One region of the Leuconostoc gasicomitatum LMG 18811 genome, then DNA from elsewhere that is predicted to be linked to it. Evidence: riboswitches for the same ligand, from Rfam matches in the RefSeq annotation. Region 1 holds a riboswitch; each other region holds the start of a gene.
The links. Region 1 has a riboswitch for thiamine pyrophosphate ahead of LEGAS_RS02355 (ECF transporter S component). Riboswitches for the same ligand answer to the same signal wherever they lie in the genome.
Positions count from the first base shown of each region.

Region 2: it holds a riboswitch for thiamine pyrophosphate, as region 1 does, so the genes downstream of both, thiM (hydroxyethylthiazole kinase) here and LEGAS_RS02355 (ECF transporter S component) in region 1, are expected to answer to the same signal.
Region 3: it holds a riboswitch for thiamine pyrophosphate, as region 1 does, so the genes downstream of both, LEGAS_RS05660 (YcjF family protein) here and LEGAS_RS02355 (ECF transporter S component) in region 1, are expected to answer to the same signal.

Region 1 covers NC_014319.1:467,260-472,708, reverse strand. The annotation lists gene LEGAS_RS02365 (GNAT family N-acetyltransferase) at 1-208, shown strand, start outside; gene LEGAS_RS10350 (restriction endonuclease) at 174-317, opposite strand; gene LEGAS_RS02360 (dihydrofolate reductase family protein) at 364-897, opposite strand; TPP riboswitch at 1,006-1,095, shown strand; gene LEGAS_RS02355 (ECF transporter S component) at 1,246-1,827, shown strand; gene LEGAS_RS02350 (ABC transporter ATP-binding protein) at 1,820-3,229, shown strand; gene LEGAS_RS02345 (energy-coupling factor transporter transmembrane component T family protein) at 3,226-3,888, shown strand; gene tenA (thiaminase II) at 3,900-4,568, shown strand; gene LEGAS_RS02335 (hypothetical protein) at 4,774-5,043, opposite strand; gene LEGAS_RS02330 (glycerol dehydrogenase) at 5,189-5,449, opposite strand, start outside.
Region 2 covers NC_014319.1:1,589,537-1,594,985, forward strand. The annotation lists gene LEGAS_RS07660 (DUF1700 domain-containing protein) at 1-266, opposite strand, end outside; gene LEGAS_RS07665 (PadR family transcriptional regulator) at 269-574, opposite strand; gene thiE (thiamine phosphate synthase) at 657-1,292, opposite strand; gene thiD (bifunctional hydroxymethylpyrimidine kinase/phosphomethylpyrimidine kinase) at 1,282-2,115, opposite strand; gene thiM (hydroxyethylthiazole kinase) at 2,108-2,884, opposite strand; TPP riboswitch at 3,005-3,093, opposite strand; gene LEGAS_RS07685 (hypothetical protein) at 3,147-3,656, opposite strand; gene LEGAS_RS07690 (hypothetical protein) at 3,653-3,949, opposite strand; gene LEGAS_RS07695 (vWA domain-containing protein) at 3,984-5,138, opposite strand; gene LEGAS_RS07700 (ATP-binding protein) at 5,135-5,449, opposite strand, start outside.
Region 3 covers NC_014319.1:1,160,815-1,166,263, reverse strand. The annotation lists gene aspS (aspartate--tRNA ligase) at 1-1,197, shown strand, start outside; gene LEGAS_RS05670 (YitT family protein) at 1,331-2,197, shown strand; gene msrA (peptide-methionine (S)-S-oxide reductase MsrA) at 2,290-3,111, shown strand; TPP riboswitch at 3,125-3,215, shown strand; gene LEGAS_RS05660 (YcjF family protein) at 3,536-4,177, shown strand; gene LEGAS_RS05655 (amino acid permease) at 4,487-5,449, opposite strand, start outside.

The DNA of each region.
Region 1 (5,449 bases):
CCTAAAAATTTGGCTCGCAGAATTATTTTCACAACATGAAAAACTACCACATATTGGTCTAACAACCTGGTCTGGCAATATCGGTATGATACGCGTTAGTGAAAAAGTCGGCTTTGTACATGAAGGCACAATACGATCAGTACGCTATTGGCAAGGCGCTTATTATGACTCTGTTAAGTATGGTGTTTTGCGTGCTGAGTTTGCGTAAAAAATTCATCATCAATTAATTGCACAGTGTTATTTCTTTTTCTAGCAGACTCAATAGCTTCTGCTGAAAATGTAGATGTCGTAACAAAAATACCACGAGTATGCGCCACAGTGATTAGATCTCTGGGCAACCAACATTTAATTTTAGATAAGCGACTACTTTATGGCACTTGCGCTTTTAAGGTGAATTTCTGTCATTTCACCCAATTGTGTTGTCTCAATTACCTGTAAACGATAGCGATATCTGCCAGGCTCAAACAACCGCTTACCCTGTCCAAGTAACACAGGCACAATTTGTATCCAAAATTCGTCAACCATATTGGCTTCAAGTAACGGCTTTAAAATGCTACCACCGCCAACAACCCAGATATCATTACCCGCTTGTTTTTGATAATCTTTAATAATATCGACAACATTCCCTGAAACATAAGTCGTATCTGTTTGACTTAGATGCTTACCACGCGAAAAAACAACTTTTTCTTTACCTGCATAAAACGTTGCTTCACTCATAAGCTTCTGTGCCACTTCAAATGTTTTTCGTCCCATTACAAATGTACTAATCTGTTTTTCAAATGTTTCATAAGTTGATTGACCATTTAAATTAGTATCAAATAACCATTGCAAATCATCATTTTCATCAGACAAAAAGCCATCCAAACTTATGGCACCATAAAACACTACTTGACGCATAAACCACACCTCTCTTTGCTTAAAATCACAGTTATTCATTGTCAATGCTAATTTTAACATAGTTGCATAATCAAAAAAATTATGTTAAGTTTAACTTGTAGTTTAATATTTAACAATCTGGGGTGCCACGTGGCTGAGAAACACCCATTGAACCTGATCTGGTTAATACCAGCGAAGGGAGAATTGCTTTTTTTGACGTTGTACTAGGCAAACTCTTGGCTCATAAATGAACCAAGAGTTTTTTATTAGCTTAGAAAACGTATTACAAAAAAAGATTGCGATTTTAAACCATTTTGTATACCAGACATAAAATAACAACTACAAAAAAATTCTTGGAGGCATACTATTATGCAAACTATTTCAAAGTCAAAGTCAACACGTTGGGCACTTCGTGATGTGTTGTTATTGGCATTCGTCGCTGTTTTTATCGGTTTTATTTTTTGGGTACTCGGCCCAATTTATAATTTATTATCAGCTGCTTTAACACCATTGGGTTTAGCGCCTTTTGCAAATGAACTGCTAATTGGTGGCTGGATGATGGCTGCTCCACTTGCTAGTATTTTGATTCGCCAAGCAGGAGCTGGTGTTTTAGGTGAATTATTTGCTGCTGCTGTTGAAATGCTACTTGGCGGTCAATGGGGAGTCGCAACTTTGTTATCTGGCCTCGTACAAGGTATCGGTAGCGAAGCAGGATTTGCCGTTTTAGGTTACAAAAACTGGGGCTGGCGTGGTATCTTTGCCTCAGCAATCACCGGAACAATTGTGACTTTTATCTGGTCTACCTTCCGTGATGGTTACAGTTCTTACCATATCGGTCTATTAATCGCCTTGTTTATCACACGCTTTATTTCACTTTTGTTCTTTGGTGGTGTCTTAGTTGTTGCCATCCAAAAACTAATAGAAAAGGCTGGTGTTTTGCATCGTGACTGATTTAGTGGTTGACAATGTGAATTTTGCTTATCGCGAAACACCAGTGTTAACCGATATTTCACTCAAATTACGACCGAATAGTTTTAATTTACTCATCGGTCCAAGTGGTAGTGGTAAGTCTACATTGCTTAAATTATTATCCGGCTTATATCCAACATTTAGTGATGGTACATTGACGGGTGAATTAACTCTCGATGGCTATGATATTCATGATATTGTTCCTTATCAACGTGTCACACATATTGGCTACCTATTTCAAAATCCAACACGTCAATTTGTTATGAGAACGCCCTTTGAAGAATTACGATTTAGCCTTGAAAATTTACAAGTTAAGCCTGAAGATATTGAAAAACGTATTACAAATGCCATGGAAAGTGTTGGTATGACAGCATTTATGCACCATGACTTAATGAATTTATCTGGTGGTGAAAAACAAAAAGTTGCACTAGCCACCGTTTTAGCTGCAGATAGTGATTATTTATTGTTAGACGAACCATTTGCTAATGTTGATCCCGTTGCAAGATTACAACTCATCGACGTTATCAAAGCCTATCAAAATGAAGGCAAAACAATTTTAATAACAGATCACGATTGGAGTGGTTATACAGATGCGATTGATGATATTTTTGTCATGACCGCTGGTAAGCTACATAACGCATCATCAGATGAGCAGCAACAAATTTTAGCCAAATTACCAAATCAACCGGCCATTCATACAAGCCTACCTAACGAAAAAGAAGGTATTATTACACTTGAATCGGTGACATTAAAAAATGGCAAACGTACGCTGCTATCAACTACAAATCGTCTATTCCCCAGAGGAAAAAGAATTCTCATTACTGGTCCAAACGGTGTGGGTAAATCAACGCTACTGTCTGCTTTGGTTAAATTATATCCTTATGGCGGTACAATTACCTACCAACAAGAAGATATTGCTAAGCGTAAAATAGCAAAACATGTGCAAGACATCGCACTTGTTTTTCAAAATGCTGAACAACAATTTGTTGCCATGACCGTTCAAGAAGAACTGACACAGGCGCAGGCATTAAGCCATTCTCCTGAACTTTGGTCTGATGATACAATCATTACCGTCTTAACACAGCTAAATCTTCATGACCTTCGTGACCATATTGTTTATCAGTTGTCTGGCGGCCAACAGAAAAAATTACAGGTATTATTGATGCTAATAATTGGTACCCCAACGTTATTGTTTGACGAACCATTAGCAGGACTTGATAGTGCATCACAGCAGCATCTGCTTGATGTCATTGCCGACTTTACCAGACGTCAACATCAAACAGTCATCATGATTAGTCATCAATTACACGCTGTTACAGATTGGTTTGATTATCACCTGAAATTTGACAATCAACAGCTTAATTATATCGGTGATGCCTCATGAACCCATTGATTAAGTTTACAACAGTTATGGTTATTGCTTTGGAGCTTACTTTTATAAAAAGCGTGACACTCAATGTTATTGTTATTGGCGTTAGTGGTTTTTTATATCTATTTCTTAAACTCCATTGGCGTCAATGGTTATGGTTGTTTATATTACCCTTATTACCTGGACTAGGTTCTTGGTTTTCGTTGATGTATTTTGGTACTGGGGACCATGAACACATGGCTTGGATTATGTTATCACGTGTTTTCGCCTATCTATGGTTAGGTGGTTTGTTTACATTAAAACTTAACGATGAACGTGATGTTTTCTTAGCTACTTTAGAGCAAAAGGCCAAACTTAGCGCAACATTTGTTTACGCGTTAGTTGGTGTTTTGAATTTCATGCCGGCCGTTAGCCAAGAAATGAAAACCATTCGTGTCGCTTCGCAAATGCGTGGTCAAACACTGCATATTTGGCAGCCTCAACTCTATTTTAAAGCTATTTTGGCGGCCATTCGTTGGTCACAAAATCTAGCTGAAGGTATGGTTAGCCACGGATTTACTGAAGGCGCGGCCCGAACACACTTACAAGTCGTTACCATTAAACGACGTGACTGGTTCTTGTTGATCATTATCTTAATTGCTTTTCAATTATTATTACTACCCAATTGGTATTGAGGAGATACTTTATGACTTTTTCACAAGATATATTAACCCGTGCACAACCAATCATGGATACCATTATGGTGCACCCATTTGTTAAAGGTATCGCAACTGGTAACGTGCCTGATGACATTTTAAATTATTATGTTGAGCAAGATGAACATTATTTAAAAGATTATTTGCAAGTCACTGCACTCACAGTAACAAAAACAAACGATACAAATGATATTGCGCGCCTCCTAGAAACAGCACAATTTATTAGTAACGAGTCAAAAGCACATGAAATTATGTTAAATATTACTGGTCATCATGTGGAAAATTGGCGTCGTAGTCCAGATACACAACGCTACACGGATCATATGTATACATCAGCTTATCATGGCACTTATGCTGATGCACTTGCTGTTTTGTTGCCATGTGCTTGGAGTTATGGCGTGATTGGCCGTGAACTTGTTGCACAAGGTGCAAACAATGACGCCAACCCACTTAAAGAATGGATTGAAATCTATTCACCACAAGCAAATGATGAGATTGATTACAATGCTTGGCGGTTTGATGCTTTAGAACGTGCCGTTGCTAATCTCAACGATAGCCAAAAAGAACATGTTATTCAAACATTTTTGAAGAGTTTAGAAATGGAATGGCGTTTCTGGGAAGCTGCCTGGAATCAAACACAATGGCGGTTTGATTTTTAAAGTAACACCCACAATTAAAAGGTCAATAAAAACAGATTAATGTGCTTATCATCAGTTTAAACACACTAACCTGTTTTTATTTTTTCTCATAGCGGAAACAGGATCTACCTAGATTTTGCTTGAATAACAAGTTATATCATCAAGTCACACAAATAAAACACCTTCTGCTACAGCAGAAGGTGTTCAAATATCTCGTATCGTATTTTTAAAACCATAAGCCCACAGTTAAGCCAACATCATCTCCGATGTTTGGCTCCTGTAATTTCATATATAGTGCCAATCCTGCTTTAGAAATTTGTTGTTCTAAGGCTAGCTTGCGAAATTCGGCTGCAAGTGCCACAATAACTTTGTGCTCATAGGTTTTCTTTTTTAATTGTGAAATTGCACGTTCAACCATCGCTTGCTCGACACTGTCATCTAAATGAATCGTTTCTAAGTAAGATAATAAGTCATGTTGCTTTTTAAAAAGTGTCATGTTTTACTTTCCCTCTATCAATACCATACCAGTTCATCGCTGCCAATTCAACTCACCACTGAGTCTGTTAATTAATTAATTCTATTTTGTCCAACTATTGGGGTTCACATCGTTATGTTCATTTTTTAATTGGTATCTGCATAATCTATTTTTTCGCATAACTATCTATCTGTAATAACATATTCACAATATCTTCCTCTGTGAAAGATAAATTCATTTGATGTATCGTCTCATGTGGACGTAATATTTCTCGTGCAATTTGACGCAAGATGTTCTGATCATTCATTATGCCTAAGTCTTTCAAACATACCGGAAGACCTAATAAACGTTGAAAATCTAAATATTTTTTATAGGTAATATCTGATGATTTTGAAAGTATAAGTTGCCCTAACAGACCAAAGGCAAC
Region 2 (5,449 bases), 830 kb from region 1:
ACTGGTGATGCCAACAACCCCAAAATAACCACCCAAATCATACGCAATTGTTGTTTTGGCTTAATCTCTGATTCATCATCAGCATCCATATAAAAATCAGCAATTAAACGACGTGCAAATTGTTTTGGTGTCCCAAATTGTTTACGTGCAGCTGAATTACTTAAATTAGCCTCAGTAAAGTATTCATCATAGTATGCCATCGTTTCGTCACGTTCATCACGTGGCAATGCATGTAAGTGCGCCTCTAATTCATTTAAGTAACTCATATTTATTCTCCTAAAATTGCGTTAATACCTGCGGAAAAATCTTGCCAAGCATTTTTAATTTCTCTCAAATGTTCACGACCATTATCAGTTAATTGATAATATTTTCGCGTGCGTCCTTCAAAAGGTTCACTGTAGGTGGTTAGCTCGCCACCCTTTTCCAACCGACGTAAAACAGGATACATCGTTGATTCTGAAACAATCACATGTTGTTTTACTTTTTTAGTCAGTGCATAACCGTATAAGTCTTGCTTATCTAAAATAGCCAAAACCGTGCCATCAAGTAACACTGTTGGTGTTTGTATCATCATATTATAACCTCTTGTATACTATTTTCAATATAGTATATATTATACGCAAAATAGTATTGTTTTTCAACAAAAAAAACAGCAATTATAATTGCTGCCAATACTTTAATACATTCTCAATATTCGAACTGTCACTAATCATACTAATCACTGCAGCACCATCAACATCTGTTGCTAACACTGTCGCTAAATTATCCTGACTAATACCACCAATCGCAACCGTTGGCCAGCGACTTTGTTCGACTAATCTCTCAAGCGCTATCAAACCAATTGCTGGTTTAGCATCTGCTTTACTTTTAGTTTCAAATACTGGTCCAATACCAATATTATCAATACCAGAAAGTAATGAAATACGTTCATACTCTGCTTGAGTAGATACTGACACACCAACAAACATGCCATGACTTGCTACAATGTTAGCCGCAATATTACCATCTCCCTGCCCAAAGTGCACCCCATCTGCGTGCACAATATGCGCTAAAACAATATCATCATCTATAACAAAGGGCACGTGATAGGCTGAGGTAAGCTCTCGCACTCGTTGTGCTACACGTAATTTATTAGCGCCAACCAAGGACCCAAAACCTTTTTCACGGTATTGAAACAAGGTAATACCGTTGCTCAACGCCTCCTCCAGTACTTTGTAAAACATGCGTTCATCTGTCACATTTTGCGTGCCTAGTATAAAGTATCGTGCTAACATTGCGCGATTAAATATCATTTATAACCTCCGGTTGATTTTCTGTTGTAATAACTGCCAGATGATTTAATGGGCCATGGCCATGGCCCACTTGTATCCCATCTCGAATAGTTGCATCAACATAAGCTTTGCTTTTTATAACAGCAGTTTTCATATCCAATCCGAGCGTCAATTGTGCTGTGATAGCAGCCGAAAGTGTGTCACCTGTTCCATGGGTTCTTTCAGTGTCAACTCGCTGACTTTTCAACCAAAAATGACGCCCATCAGCAAGTAACACAAAATCATACACCGCTAGTTCACTACCATGACCACCCTTGAGTAGGACATTTTTAGCACCCAATAATTGTAATTTATATGCTGCTATTTTGACATCTTCATGTGTTTGAATTGTCATTTCTGTTAGCACTTCAGCCTCTGGTATATTTGGTGTCACCATAGTCGCAAGTGGTAATAATTGCGTTTTTAATGCCAAAATTGCCTCATCACGCAATAGCTTTGCTCCGCCTTTGGCGACCATAACAGGATCTAAAATATAGCTGCCAAAATTATAGGTTTGTAGCGCTTTTGCAACAGTGTTCACAGTTTGAGCGTCACCTAACATACCCGTTTTGACTGCAGAAATAGACAAATCATCAGCAATTGACTGTATCTGTTGTGTAATGACTGTAGGTGGTATCATTTGAACTTCTTGAACACCACGCGTATTCTGTGCAGTAACGGATACAATGACATTACCGCCATAGACACCTTGTGCCATAAATGTTTTCAAATCAGCCGAAACGCCAGCACCACCGCTAGAATCCGTCCCAGCAATTGTCAAAGCTTGCGGTGTGTCATTAATCATGAATCCCACCACCATTAATAAATGCATCAAGTTCGTTTTCTGATAACAAGTAGAGTTCATCTAATAACTGATTAACAAAATAACCAGGTGTTTTTACTTTTTTACTTGCTTTTACGCCAGCTAATTTCATTGTTGCCATCGCTCTCATTGTATTCTCAATTGAGATACCATCACCATTATAGGTACCAATTAAAGCAGAAAGTGCATCACCTGTCCCAACATTTGTTGCCAAAAGGGGCACATCAACGTCAATCGTTAGCGTTGTGTGGCCATCACTAATAACATCTTGTTTACCACTTAAAGCAATAATTGCACCTGTCTTTTCGGCTGCCAATAATGCAATTTTTCTAACATCCCCATTACCAGTTGCATCAATCCCTTGACTGGAAAAATCAACACCAGCAAACCAAGCAATTTCAGCTGCATTGCCGCGAATAATATCAATTTGTGCATCTGCCATAAGTGCTACCACTGGCAAGCTTCGTGAGGGTATACCCACTGCCACTGGATCCAAAACGACAACTTTACCGGCTTGATTTGCTAATTGCGCTAGCTTAATGGTTTCAAGTAATTCCGAACGCCGCCATGTACCGCTGTTGATAACCACAGCATCACTTGCAGCAACTAAATCTGGAAATTCCTCTAACTCACGTGCCATAATAGGTGATCCACCAATGACATTGACAACATTAGCAACAAATTGTGGTGTCACATAGTTTGCATAATTGAATACGAGCGGCTTTTTATCTTTTATTTCTGATAACTTCATAAATTTTCTCCCTGTCATGTCTGGTTTTACAATATTAAGGCAATAGAAAAACCGTTGCTTGAATTCACAAAAGGAAATCAATCAACGGCTACAAAAATAGGCACAAAATGCTTAAAATTAGTATTCGAAAATGTATCTCCCTTCGCACGCATTACCGTGATCAGGTTCAATGGGTGTTTCTCAGCCAAATGGCACCCCAGACATATCTATTTAGTTTATGAGTTCATTGTAGCTTAGAATAACCAATTATGCAAGATACGAGTTATCCCCACCATGTTTTGTCATCAAAATCACGCATTTGATGTGTCAATGATAACTGTTGCGCAGAGTTAACATGAATATAACTGGTTGTGTAAGGATTTTTCATGAGTTTTTTCATTTGATTAAATTTATCACTATTTAAAAAAGATCCTAACGCCTTGTGATCAGGCCAAAAACTCCACAACATATAGTCTGATTTGCCATTACTGTTTTGTGCAAGAATGGCATTTTCAGGTACAAGTTGTGCGATTAGTTCATCATTTCTATCCTTAGTTTGAAATGCAATTTGATGAATAACATCACCACTTAAATGACCGACTGTCACTATGCTATTAAATAACATCGGCCGTTTAAAATGGTTCACCATGTCAGGCGCACCAATAATTAATACATTCGTCCCTGCTAATTGTGATTCTTTACCCAAATAGAAGAATTTATCTGGATTTAAAGTCTGTAATGCTAACAATTCTGCAGGTGCTTGTTCAGGTGCTAATATTAAATTAATTTTCATAAGAAAGGCTCCTCTAATAATTTCACAACATCCGGTGATAACCGAGATGAATTATTTCTAATAAATTTTTTGACACCGGCAAACGTTACCAAATCAATCGTTGTTGGTACCGCTTTTACTTGATTTAAGTGTCTTGCAAAAGTAATGTCGGATAACGTCATCATGTTGACACCCCAACCTTCAGGTAATAATAATGATTCCCATTCATCCTTAAGCACTGCTTCTGCACGTTTGAAACGCATATCTTTATTAATAAAACTACGTAGATCATTTGGTTGTAATTTATCATTCATAGCAAAATTAATTAACGTACTCCTTTCTAAAGCACTATACAACCACAACCTTACCAAATGGTTGGCTAATACTCAATTTTTTACCTTGTGGTAACAACCAATAAACTTGTTTAAATGCCGTTTGTACCTCATCTTCTTCCCCATCACCATCTGTTAAAATGACCACAATTGTTTGTTTTGGATTAAATTTTTGATCAATTAATGCACTGAAAATACTTTTAAAAGTTGTTCCACCACCAGTATGACGCACCCAATCTTTGATTTTTTTTATAGCATACACTTGTGTATCAAAAGAAAAAACATGCACCTCAGCATCAAACTGTCTCGTTAACGCTATAACATTTGCCACCATCAGACCAGCTTGTTGATCAGAAATTGATGCTGAATTATCAATAAAAACAACCAGTTGCGCATTAAAAACACTTATTTCGCCAGTTAGGTCTAATCGATAGGCCTGTCTTCGGTTAAACCTAGCACGTGATTCACGTCTTTTATTTGGCTGTTGGCTTAATCCAGTGCGTATAATCGCACGCCAATTTCGATGGGGCGCGATGACTTCATCAATATGCTTACGAACTGCAAGTGATAGTTGTCCGCGACCTGAATGCTTGGCATCCTCAGTTGCTTTTTTAAGAATCATATCAAGCGCTGCTTTAGCTTCATCTAAAGCCCCGTTAACACTAGACCAACCACTATGACTGTCCAACTGATTATCGCCACGCGACGGCACTTGATCTAAAAATTCTGCCAAGCGCGCAATGTACACTGCTGAATCCTCTTGATCTGGTAACATTTTGCCATACATCTCAAAAATTGTTTGCAACGTCATGGCACCAGGTAATTCACCTAACTGATCTGGCAAATACTGATTGACAGCAAGGTCTGTTCCTAAATCAATCAGTGGCTCATGTTGTTTGGCATAACGTAATGGATGTTGCCAAATGACATGGAGAGCTTCATGCGCCAAAGCCAACGCAATTTGATTATGATTAGTAAACAGATGCGTTAATATATTTGGGTTGATCACTAAAAACCAGCGGTGGTTGTGCCACTTAAGTGCCAAAGCATGGTCTAAGTTCAGGTCCTTTTCACGATCTAAATTCATCACAATGCTGCCATATAATGGTGATTCATCCAACAACGTCTTAATCCCATCAACAATTAAATTGTTTTTTTCATTGTCATTCATCGTGTAGCAATGTCCATAATTTGTTGATACAAAACATTAGCATAATGCGCATCAGAAACGTATAAATCATCTAAAATGGGTGCGCTAGTCATTTGCTTTACAAGCGCATACTGACCATCTGGTGCCAGCAAATTTAATAACTGACTAAATCGACTAGCATGATTATCCAAGACAATATCAGCCGTTAAAAGTAAAGTTTTCATCACCGTTAATTTTTGAATTTCAGGCATGTCTTGAAATTTTTGGCGGATTTCATTTGGTAATCTTGGCCCATCAGGATGTGTTTCAAACACATCGACTGCTGTCAAACT
Region 3 (5,449 bases), 690 kb from region 1:
TACGCTTTACCACAATCGCCACAGTTATTTAAACAGCTTTTAATGGGTGCTGGATTTGATCGTTATTTTCAAATTGCACGCGCTTTTCGTGATGAAGATTTAAGAGGTGATCGTCAACCAGAATTCACGCAAATGGATATCGAAACTTCTTTTATGTCGGCAGATGAAATTCGTACTTTAGTAAACGCATGGGTTAAGACAATGATGCATGATGTTGTGAACTTTGACCTTGATACAGCAAAAATCCCAACGTTGACTTGGCAAGAATCAATGGATAGATTTGGGACTGACAAACCTGATCTACGTATTGCTTATGAACTAAAAGATCTATCATCCATTGTCAAAACATCAGATTTTGGTGTCTTTACCAATGCAATCAAGGCAGGTGGGGTTGTTAAAGCCATCGCTGTTCCAGGTGGTGCTGACAAATATTCACGCAAAGGCCTTGACAAATTAGCACAGTACATTGAACGCTTCGGAGCCAAAGGTTTGGCTTGGTTAAAAGTGACTGACGAGGGACTTAAAGGACCAATTGCAAAGTTTTTTCCAGAGGGAAATGATTTAATTCATGCAACTGGTGCAAAAGTTGGTGATTTATTATTGTTTGGTGCAGGTCGTACGGATATTGTTGCGGCAACATTGGATTATTTACGTCGTCAAACGGCCAAAGATTTAGAATTAGTTAATCAAGAAAATGCATGGGCTTTTGCTTGGATTGTTGACTGGCCATTATTTGAGTATTCTGAAGATTTTGATCGTTGGATCGCAGCACATCATCCATTTACAATGCCAAACGAAGAAGATCTTCATTATTTGGACGAAGGGGAGGACCCACATCAAGCGCATGCGCAAAGTTATGACTTAGTTTTGAATGGCTATGAACTAGGATCTGGTTCAATTCGTATTCATAATATGGCTATCCAAGAAAAGATGCTCAAAGCGCTTGGATTTACGCCTGAAGCGGCTCATGAGGCTTTTGGTTTCCTACTTGAAGGCATGGATTTTGGTTTTCCACCAATGGGCGGCATTGCCCTTGGATTAGATCGTTTAGCCATGTTACTAGCAGGACAAGAAAATATTCGAGAAGTCATTGCTTTTCCTAAAAACTCACGTGCAACTGAACCTATGACGCAAGCACCTATGCCTGTAGATGGCAAACAATTGAATGATCTTGGATTATTTGTGCCAGAAAATTAATCAGTAAAATATAAAAATGTTATAATAATATAATCGATGTATTATAAATTAAAATTATATTTTTCTATTACCAATCTATTAAACAGTTCAAAATACGTTATTTAAAAGGGATGTACGAGTAAGTACAAAAATCATGCAAAAATTTTTCCATAATTTTATGAAACATCGTTATACTGGCCGTGTTGGTGGCGCAATATTTTATGCTGTGATTGTTGCCGTTGCTATGAACTATTTTTGGCGACCAGGGCACATTTATTCGTCTGGTTTTACGGGATTTGCGCAACTAGTTTCAACATTGACAGGTGGCAAGATTCCTGTTGCGTTAGCGCTGGCGTTGGTTAATTTACCTATGTTAATAATTGCTTGGTGGCAATTATCATGGCGTTTTGCAACCTTTACAACGTTAGCTGTATTATTAAGTGCGGCGTTAATGCCACTATTTGATACTACACGTGTATTAACACCTGATCCGTTAATTAATGCACTGTTTGGTGGTGCTTTAAATGGTATGGCAGTTGGGACAGCATTAAGATATGGTGTAGGTACTGGCGGTCTTGATGTTATCGGGCTGCTAGTTAAAAAAAAGTTTGGCCTTAAAATGGGACCAGTCAACCTAGGATTTAACGCGTTGATTATGATTGGCGCTGGTTTAACTTATGGCTGGAAATATGCACTTTACTCTATTGTCGGTGTTATTGTGAGTTCGCGGATGATTGATGCCTTCTTTACACGGCAACAGCAGATGCAGGTAATGATTATCACGACAAAACCTGAGGAAATGGTACAAGGCATTTATGACAAAATGCGTCGTGGTGTGACGATTATCAATGATGCACATGGTGGTTACACTGGTGAAGATCGTGCGGTGTTATTAACTGTTATCACGCAACAAGAACGTTTTGAATTACGAGAAGCGATTAAGTCTGTTGACGATCATGCTTTCTCATCAACTTGGAAAATTGAACATACGGTTGGCCGCTTTTATGAACCAGAATTATAAAAATAATTAAGGTATTGATCGAACTAGTTTGAAAATAATTATCGTTTGAACGATTAAATATATTAAAAATTAGTATACAGGTGGTGTGACAAATGCGTTTAAATCCGGATGATATACAACAAGAAATCTATAATTTAATTCTGAACCCAGCTACAAGGGAGTGGGAACGTGAATTGCTAGTACAGGCAAAAAATGGGCAATCTGATGTTAGCTTTAGGGAACATCTTGACATACTTAATAATGGGCTTAAACCTTTAGCTACAAGAAACAATTTAACGCCAGACGTGATGGATTTTTATTTAAAAATAAATGGGGAACCACAAACAGATTCAAGAGATAAACTAGCATTGCATACTGCACCAAATCCACCGTATCAAGAGCGGGCAATTTTTGCTGGTGGCTGTTTTTGGTGTATGGTGGAGCCATTTGATACGCGTCCTGGTATAGTTGCTGTTATTTCTGGCTATACAGGTGGTAATTGGAAACAGCCAACATATGATCAAGTTGTTGGGCAATATACTGGGCATGTTGAAGCGGTTGAAATATTGTTTGATACACGCTTGATAACATACCAACAGCTAGTTGACATTTATTGGCAATTGATTGATCCGACTGATGATTTAGGTCAAGTTGATGATCGCGGTGAGAACTATCGACCTGTTATTTTTGTAAATGATGAGAAACAACGGCAAATTGCTGAGCAATCCAAAGAAGCTGTTATTGCGTCACATCGTTACTCCAAACCGATTGTTGTAGGAATAGAAAACGCGACAACATTTTGGCCAGCTGAAAATTTTCACCAAGATTTTTATAAAAAAAATAAAATACGTTATCGCAAAATAAAACAGTCACGACAATTGTATTTTCTCTCACAACGCCTAACTAATAGGATTCATAAGCTATTTAGAAAATAATACGGTTGATGTGATTATGCACTAGGGGCGCCGATATTGGCTGAGAAGAACTCTTTAAATCTGAACCAGATTATACTGGTGCAAGAAAGTGCGATATTAATGATTTTTTAGGTGGTATTTTTCTCTGATTATGAGAAAAATACTTTTTTATTGCCTTAAAAATGACGTGATGAACTAAATAATAATTACTAGGTGTCATAATGATTGCGATGCTGTACTTCTGTCCCTTTGAATCTGATTTGATTAATGCTAGCGTAGTAAAATAAACACAAATATTGTGTATTTAATTAATCAGGTGCAGTAGTCATTCAAAAAAAACAGTTATTTAAAACAAAAATGTTGAGATGATTGTACCAAATGTGGTAAATTTAATGTTGAAATAGGTCATTTTTTGTTATTGATAATTTAAAGAGAGCAGGCATGTATGATTAAAAATCATCAAAAAAATCAAGATGAAGTTAACTCAGATGAAGCAGTCTTTGAATCGTTTTTTTCAGATGTATTGAGGAAAATGCCAGCGACAACTGCAAAAATTATGCAACAGACCTTTAATGAATCTAGGGTTAAAGCTGAAAAAATAGTGTTTAATAGTAGGCATCAAGTTGAACGCCGTTTTTCAGAATTTCTAGATGGTGTAGATAATCAAACCAAAACAAAATGCCATCAAATTATTCATGCAGCAGCGCTAACTGCAGCAATTGTAGGGTGTTCACCAATACCATTTTCGGATGCCTTTTTGCTTGTCCCTATACAGCTCACAATGATGTCGCGATTACACAAATTATTTGGTCAATCTTGGTCGGCAAGTGTTGGGAAGAGCTTATCTAAAGAGCTTGTAGTAGTTGGCTTAGGTAGAGGTGCTGTTGGTAATATCATTAAATTTATTCCTGCTGTTGGGACTGTCACAGGAGCCGCAATTAATGCTTCTGTAGCCGTATCCATCACTGAGGCCTTGGGCTGGACAACTGTTAAAATGTTAAATGATGGCGAAGATTTATTTGAACAAGTGATGTCTTTTAGAGGTCAATTCAATATCTTGTTTAAAGCAATGCACAATTTAAAATAAACTTTTATCTGCTTATAAGAGGATGTGGCATAAATATTAAGTAAGTCATAGCTTATTTAATTGTGGATAAAAAAATTATATGTTGCTAATACACGATTAATAAATAAAAGTTATATGTGTATTTTCTATCTAATTAGGTAAGGAAAAGTAACACTGATATTGATCAACCAATTACCAAATTTGAATCAGTGATTGACTTTTTAGTATATATTGTCTCTTGCATGTGTATTGTAAATTCATCGTATGAAAATACCCGAAATGTTATATAACATTTCGGGTAAACAGTTTGCCATAAGTTAAAGTGCAATATTACACATCAGCTGCTACGTTTGCAAACTTTCGGTGAGCTAAGTATCCAAAAACAAGGCTAAATATAACAGCGCCAATAGCGGATACGCGAGAATCGGATTGGAAGAATAAACTGAGATAAATAGCTAAAAAGAATAGTAATGTCAATGGACTTGTAAATTTGTATCCCGGCATTGTAAAGCCATCTGGTAGATAATCGGAGGATTCGCGAAATTTTCTATGTGCATACATTGTCATAGTGTAAACAATAATATACATGTTTGAAGAAATAGCTGTAATGAATCCAAAAGCTGAAGTGATTTGTGGTATAGCATTAATAACGGGCGATAGCAGGACTAAAATAGCGGTTAGTAGAATAGCATTGGCAGGAACACCATGTGTTGATATTTTTTTGAAGTGCGACATGATTGGTGTAGTAGAATCTTCCGCTAACTGGTAAAAATGTCGACCTGCAGAATATATTGCCGAATTTAAAGCTGAAGCAGCAGAAGTCAAGACCACGAAGTTAATGATGACAGCTGCTGCTCGTAGACCTGCTAGTTGAAATACCATGACGAAAGGACTTTGATCTGGCGTTTTTGCAATGACATGCCAGTTGATAATTGACATAATAATGGTCATCGCGCCTAAATAAAAAATTAAAATACGAATAATTATTGTATTTATAGCTTGTGGCAAAACGGCACGTGGATTTTGTGTTTCAGCTGTTGTGATGCCAACGAATTCCATACCTTGAAAGGCGAAGAAAACCATGGGAAAGGCAGAAATGAACATCCCTACACCATTAGGAAACATTGAAAAATTATGTGTGATATTGTTAAATGAGGCTATGGTATGGCCACCTGAAGCGGGTGCTTGAAAACCAGTAAAAATCAAAACTAAGCCAGTCACAATCATGGCAACAATGGCAATAATTTTAATCATTGCAAACCAGTACTCTGTTTCACCAAAATATTTAACAGA